One region of the Rhodococcus sp. NPDC056960 genome, then DNA from elsewhere that is predicted to be linked to it. Evidence: riboswitches for the same ligand, from Rfam matches in the RefSeq annotation. Region 1 holds a riboswitch; the other holds the start of a gene.

Region 1 (3,398 bases):
AACGTCGGCGATCTGCGCCTGCAGGTCGCTCTGCTTGCGTTGCAGATCGTCGCTGACCGCCTTGGCCTGTTCCGTCGCGGACCGCGCGGCATCCGCGGACTGCTTCGATTCCGAGGCCGCCTTCGTGGCGTCCGCTGTGGCCGACTGGAATTGCGCGACCTGGTTGCGGGTGTCGTTGGAGATGACGTCGAGTGCGGACATCTGGTCCAGGAGCTGCTGCGGTGAATCGCTCACCATCACGGCGAACAGGCGATTGGTCCGGGCGCCCTGGTAATTGGCGGTGGCGAGTTTGTTCACCACCGGCTGGAACACGGCGACGCGCGCGTTTGCCGCGTCGAGGACGCCCTGGTCCGCGGCGAGCTTCGCGTCGGCGTCGCGCTGCGCCGCCTGCTTGGTCTCGAGATCGATCTGCGCGTTGTGGAGTGCCTCGGACGTCTGCTCGGACTGCCGGGACAGATCACCGAGCTTGGTCAGTGCGTCCGTGGGGTTGGTGGTGACCGGGTCTGCGCCCGCCTGGATCGACGGCAGCGACACGAGTGCCACCGACAGCGCTCCGGCTGTCAGCACGCTGCCCAGGGAGCGCTTCATCTTGTGTGAGGCCACGGAAATGCAGTTCTCCGATCGTCGATCTCCACCAGCCGACCCGGTCGTCCGTCGTGCGGCGCGAAAGTGTGCGGAATGCCGAAGTGGTGGTGACCCGCGATGCCGCCCGGATGGCGCGACAAGACTTCGCAAGGTCTCGGATAGGTTACGGAATGGCATACGTTTGTGTCCACCCATGTCACGGTTCGCGTGGCGAGGGCCACCGGTGGGTCGACAACGGGTGTCTACCTGGGGCACAACGACATCGAGGGTGGGTTCGAATCGGAATTCGAACCCACCCTCGGTGGTCGTGCGGGATCCTACGAAGTTACCCCGTGCATCCCCGCCCTCGACTCGGCGGATGCATCGTTTCGCGAGTGGATCAGTAGCGGCGTGCGCCGTCGAACGGCATCGACGCGATGGGCGCCAACTTGACGGGCTGGCCCTCGGTCGATGCGTGGATCACGTTGCCGTTGCCGGCGTAGATGCCCGAGTGCGAGCCGCCGTAGAAGGAGATCACGTCACCGGGGCGGAGATCGGACTGCGACACGGGAGTACCGGCCGCCGCCTGCGCGTAGCTGGTGCGCGGCAGGTTCAGTCCGGCCTGCTTGAACGCCCACTGCACCAGGCCGGAGCAGTCGAACGAGTTGGGACCTGCGGCGCCGTAGACGTACGGCGAGCCGAGCTTGGTCTGTGCGGCCTGCACGGCCTTCTCACCTGCGGTGCTGCCCGGCACCGCGGGGGCGGGCAGGTTCGGGATGCCCGGGATCTGCGGGATGACCACACCGGGGATCTCGAACGTTCCGACACCGGGGATGGTGACGGGGTCTGCGGCCGCGGGGGCCGCGGTAGCGGTGAGCGCTCCGATGGCGAGCGCGCCGGCGACGACTGCCCGTCGCACATTCCGCTTGGAAACTTGTGACGCCACGAAAGGGGTACTCCGTTTCTTCCGTTCATCCGCCGACCGAGTTAGCTGACGGGTTCGGGCTGGGAAGATCAGCCCTACCCACCGGTCCGTGAGGACGTCCCGGCGGGATTCACCCCAGTAGAAACTTGGGTTCCCGGTACGACCGCTCTCGCGAGTGGCCGATTAGGCGGTGACTAGCGATGCCGCCCCGGTGTGGGGCGGCGAGACTCCGCTAGGTCTCAGGAAGGTTACGAAATGGAATACCCCGATGTCGACCGGAACACGCGGAAAGTGTCCGTTTGGGCCGTTTCCCGGTTTGCGGGCGCGCGATACCCGCATTCGGTAACGGCTAGATAACAAGCGGTATGTTTCCCAACTCTTTTCGATAGCGGGAGTGGGCATTTCGCGCGGCGCACGACTGCCCGACGCCTTTCCAGTTCCGCATTCCCGCTGTTCAACCGGGGTCCACCGACGAGACCCGGCGCGGCGGCCACGACCGCTGCCGACCGTCCCGGCGCGACCGGCACGGCACTCCCCGGGGCCGCGTCGCCACTCGTCGCGCGGCCCCCGATCGACGCCTGCGCAGTGAGGTGTGATCCTCGTCTCTCCGGGCGGTCCGGGCGGTTGTGTCGGTGCCCGTCCATACGCTCTGAGCCGTGAGTGTCCCCGGTGTACCCGAACAGCTGAGATTCGACGAGCTCGACACCCCACTGCGGGACACCACGTTCGTGGTGGTCGACCTCGAGACCACCGGCGCCCGGCCGGGCGAGGACGCCATCACCGAGATCGGTGCCGTCAAGATCCGCGGCGGCGAGGTGATCGGCGAGATGGCCACGCTCGTCGACCCGGGCCGGTCCATCCCGCCGCACATCGTGGAGATCACGGGCATCACCACCGCCATGGTCATCGACGCCCCGCGGATCGAGCGGGTGCTGCCCGCGTTCCTCGAATTCGCGCGCGGATCCGTGCTCGTCGCGCACAACGCTCCCTTCGACACCGGATTCCTCAAGGCCGCCGCGTCGGCCACCGACACTCCCTGGCCCAAGTTCACGGTGCTGTGCACCGTCAAACTGGCCCGGCGGGTCCTCACCCGCGACGAGGCGCCGTCGGTCAAGCTGTCGTCGCTGGCCCGGCTGTTCGATGTCGGGACCACCCCGACGCACCGCGCCCTCGACGACGCCCGCGCCACCGTCGACGTCCTGCACGCCCTCATCGACCGCGTCGGCAATCAAGGCGTGCACAGCCTCACCGAGCTGGTCGACTACCTCCCCGACGTCTCCTCGCACCAGAGGGCGAAGCGGACACTGGCCAGCCACCTCCCGCACGCTCCCGGCGTCTATCTGTTCCGTGGACCGTCCGACGAGGTCCTCTACGTCGGCACCGCGACCGACCTGCGCCGGCGGGTGCGCAACTACTTCACCGGTTCCGAGACCCGCGGCCGGATGAAGGAGATGGTGGCTCTGACCACCCGCATAGACCACGTCGAATGCGCGCACGCTCTCGAGGCGGGCGTGCGCGAACTGCGGCTTCTGGCCGCCCACACTCCGCCGTACAACCGAAGGTCCAAGTACCCGAAACGCGGCTGGTGGATCACGCTCACCGCCGAGGCCTTCCCCCGATTGTCGGTGGTGCGGACCCCGACCGCCGACTCGCTCGGCCCGTTCCGGTCCCGCTCGACAGCCGTCGACGTCGCCGACGTCCTCGCCGAGTACTGCATTCTCCGGACCTGCACGAGTCGCATACCGAAGGGCAGGGAGCACGGTGCGCAGTGCCCACCCCGTGAGCTGGGACGCTGTCCCGCGTCCGTCCACGCCCGCGACACGGAGGATGCGTACCGTCCCGGACCGGAACTCTTCCGCCGGTTCCTGCGCGGAGACGGCGACGCGCCACTGCACGGCATGCGTGCACG
Region 2 (3,398 bases), on a different contig from region 1:
GGCTGACCTCCGCGGGGTCGGCAGAGTGTCCTGCGCCCAGTTCCGCCAGGAGTCCGAGGATCGCCTGCCGGTCACGCGGCGCCGATGGCGCGCGGACCTCCTCGGACAGTGCGGCCACCGGTTTGTCGTTGGCATCGCGCATGCCGATGAACCACGCCATCCGCGGGAGTTCCAGCCACGCCGCGGCCAGCACGTGCCACCGCCGGGCGACGGAGGCGGTCAGCCAGTTGTCGACCGCGGTGGTCGGCGCCCAGTAGTTCTCGCCGCTGTCCGCAGTCGGCACGGGGTCCGGGGTGCCGCTCGCGATCAGTCCCGCGGCCGACAGCAGTTCGACGAGCAGGCTCAGCCGGTTCTCGTCGACGCCGGACATCTTGGCGATCCGCCGCAGTTCCCGGACGCCGAGTCCGCCCGCCCGCAGCGCGGGAGCCGGGACCTCGCCGAGGGCCTTGACGACGTCCTCGCAGTGGCGCACCAGTTCGAGCGCCTCGCCCGCCGCTGCGGCGTTGATGTCGGCGGGTTTGTGTTTGCGTGCCGTCACGGCCGGTGGGGACAGCGACGTGGGGTCGAAGACGGCCTCCCCGCGCAGGGCCTGCCGCACCTGGTACGGCAATTCGACGGTCTCGTCGTCGATCCAGCGCAGCAGGCCGGCGGCGAGGAGTCGCTGGACGGGACGGTCGGGTGACGTTCCCGGCGCGGCGTCCCGGGTCCGGCCGATGGAACTGGACTTCGACAGCGTCTCGAGGATGTCCCGCTCGACGGTCGGCAGACCATCCAGTGCGGCGACGATCGCGGACTCGTCGAGGGTCTCGACGGGTTCGGCGCCACGCCCGACTCGCCACGGAATGGTGGCGGTCACGGCAGGGACGATACGCAGCGATGTCTTGCCACCCCAGACCAGGGCCACGGACCGCAGGCCGTCGAGAGTGGCGTCGACCGCCTTCTTCGTCGCCCGCGACCCCACCGCGTCCTGGAGGGCGGCCCGGGGAACCGCGACCTCGTCGGCGCGTTCGAGGGCCAGGAGTTCGAGGATGCCGAAGTCCAGGGACGTGAGGTTGTCGGCTGCGCGGGCCACCGACGCCCGCTGTTCGGCGCGGCCGGCGAGTACGACGATCGTGGCCGGCGGCGGGACCGCCAGATCGGGGCGCCTGCGCAGCAGATCCGTCAGTTCGGCGTCGCTGCGCGCGGCCAGCCAGTCCGCGAGGGTCGCGGCGCCACGGGGGGAGGCTGCGGTGCCGTTGGTGCTCGCGGTGGTGTCGTCGGTGTCGGTCATCGACTATCAGATTAGAGACCTGGGCTGTACGTCGCCGAACGCTCCTGTCAAAATGGCACCGTGGCTAACAATTCGAAGAAGCAGTACGTGGATCCAGGGTGGCCCGAAACCGCCGACGGAGATCACGCCGTGACCGAACTGTCGTCGACCCGCGCGGGCGGTCTCTCCCCGTTCGGCGAGGACACCGAGTTCCCGCTGCCCGCGGAGTCGTTGCCGTACGCGCATCCGCACACGGTGATCAACCGCTGACCCAGCGACAGAAGAGGGGCCCTGCACCGGATCGGTGCAGGGCCCCTCTTCTGTGAGGTGTGGGGGATCAGTGCGGGAGCAGTCCCTTGTTGGCGTCGATGAGCTGCAGGATCTGGGGATCGATCGCGATGCCCTGAGCCTTGGCGGCCTCGATCGCGCTGTCGACGACACCGGCGTACTGCGAGGTGCCGTTGGTGCTGGGGACGCCGCCCGTGAGGTCGGGGAGTGCCGGCGCCGCGGGGGTCTCGGGCACGACGGCGGGCGCGGTGCGCTGGGTGGGGGCGCTGCTCAGGCCGAGGCTCGAGGAGCAGGAGGGCCATGCGCCCCAGCCCTGGGAGTCGAGGACCTTCTCGGCGACGACGATCTGCTGTTCACGCGTGGCCTGGTTGGCGGTGGCCGCGTACTGGGTTCCACCGTGTGCGTTCCAGGTGCTCGGGGAGAACTGGAGTCCACCCTGGAAGCCGTTTCCGGTGTTGATGCCCCAGTTTCCGCCGGACTCGCACTGCGCGAGGCGGTCCCAGTCGGAGTCGGGTGCCGCGTTCGCGGTGCCCGAGAAGGCTACGCCGGCGACGCCCATGATGGCGCCGGTGACGGCGACCTTGGCGACGGTGCGGCCGGTGGTGGTGGGCTTGCGATGGCGTCCGCTCATAGTTGTCGAGATCCTCTCCACACGCGCCTGCGAGGTCAGCTGTCGGGTTCGGGCTGAGAGGTCGCCCGGCCTCGCCTCTCCTGGCTGGAGAGGGTCTGGCTTCACCCCAAGGTCCGAGTGCGCGAGGCGCGTTCGGACCGGTGTCCTTCCGGGAACTTGCGTTCCCTGGAGGACTTTTGGGTCCCCCGTCCTCGTCCCTGGAATGCTTCGTCGGGACTCCGGTACCCGCGGGACGAGGCTTGGCGCGGCGGGCCGGATGTGGCCGATGTTTCCTCGACCGGTGACGACGGTAACGGTCGGAGGCCGCAGTGTCACCATTTGATAACGCGGTGTGTCTTCGCCCGTTGCGGGGCCTCATTGAACGCGCAGAGACTCTTCCCAGCTAGCGGGGACGAGACACGCGTATCGCCGAGCTGTTGCCCTTCCGTTACCCGACCGTTATGTGAGGAAGCTCACAGCGTTACGGAGCGTCGACGATGTCCTTGCCGAGGGGCATGAGCGAGATGGGAATCATCTTGAGATTCGCGACCGCGAGCGGGATCCCGATGATCGTGATCGCCATGGCGATCGCGGTGACGACGTGCCCGATCGCGAGCCACAGACCTGCGATGATGAACCAGATCACGTTGCCGATCAGCGAGGCGACACCGGCCGTCGGCTTGTCGACCACCGTCTTCCCGAACGGCCACAGCGCGTAGACGCCCACCCGGAACGACGCGATGCCGAACGGGATCGTGATGATCAGGATGCAGCAGAGGATTCCGGCGACGAAGTACCCCAGCGCCAGCCACAGACCGCCGAAGATCAGCCAGATGATGTTGAGCAGGATTCTCATAATCGTCCCCTCGGTGGTCGGGAATGCATCGGTGGTCGGGTGGGTCAGCGGGAGCGTCTGCCCTGCCGCAGCGCCGCGCCGATTCCGAGGAGGAATCCGATCGGGCACGCCAGGGCGATGAGATAGAGAACGAGGCCGGGTCGGGAATCGGAGAGCACCGGGGTCAGGAAGATCGCCACGATCGCGACGAAACCGATCGCGAAGAGGGCGAGTGCGACGCGGAGGAGTCCGTCTCGCCCCCGGGGGGTGTGAGGAGTGCTCGAAGGAGTCGATTCGTGGGCCACACCAGCAACGATAGTGCCTGGAAACCCGGATGCTGGAGGGGGTCGCTCCAAGGTAGACTGTGGGCACTGCGCGTCCCGCACCAGAGGTGGGGCGCGCTGTTTTGCATACCA

Evidence for each region. Region 1 has a riboswitch for cyclic di-AMP ahead of ACFTWF_RS25790 (NlpC/P60 family protein). Riboswitches for the same ligand answer to the same signal wherever they lie in the genome.
Region 2: linked by a shared signal. The riboswitch ahead of ACFTWF_RS06120 (transglycosylase family protein) and the one ahead of ACFTWF_RS25790 (NlpC/P60 family protein) in region 1 are both predicted to bind cyclic di-AMP.

Annotation. Positions count from the first base shown of each region.
Region 1 is NZ_JBHURF010000016.1:193,847-197,244, forward strand. Features, by position in the region: gene ACFTWF_RS25785 (C40 family peptidase) at 1-603, opposite strand, end outside; gene ACFTWF_RS25790 (NlpC/P60 family protein) at 965-1,510, opposite strand; cyclic di-AMP (ydaO/yuaA leader) riboswitch at 1,525-1,689, opposite strand; gene ACFTWF_RS25795 (DEDD exonuclease domain-containing protein) at 2,146-3,398, shown strand, end outside.
Region 2 is NZ_JBHURF010000003.1:191,992-195,389, forward strand. Features, by position in the region: gene ACFTWF_RS06110 (helicase-associated domain-containing protein) at 1-1,270, opposite strand, end outside; gene ACFTWF_RS06115 (hypothetical protein) at 1,331-1,519, shown strand; gene ACFTWF_RS06120 (transglycosylase family protein) at 1,587-2,168, opposite strand; cyclic di-AMP (ydaO/yuaA leader) riboswitch at 2,177-2,391, opposite strand; gene ACFTWF_RS06125 (YccF domain-containing protein) at 2,629-3,003, opposite strand; gene ACFTWF_RS06130 (hypothetical protein) at 3,048-3,287, opposite strand.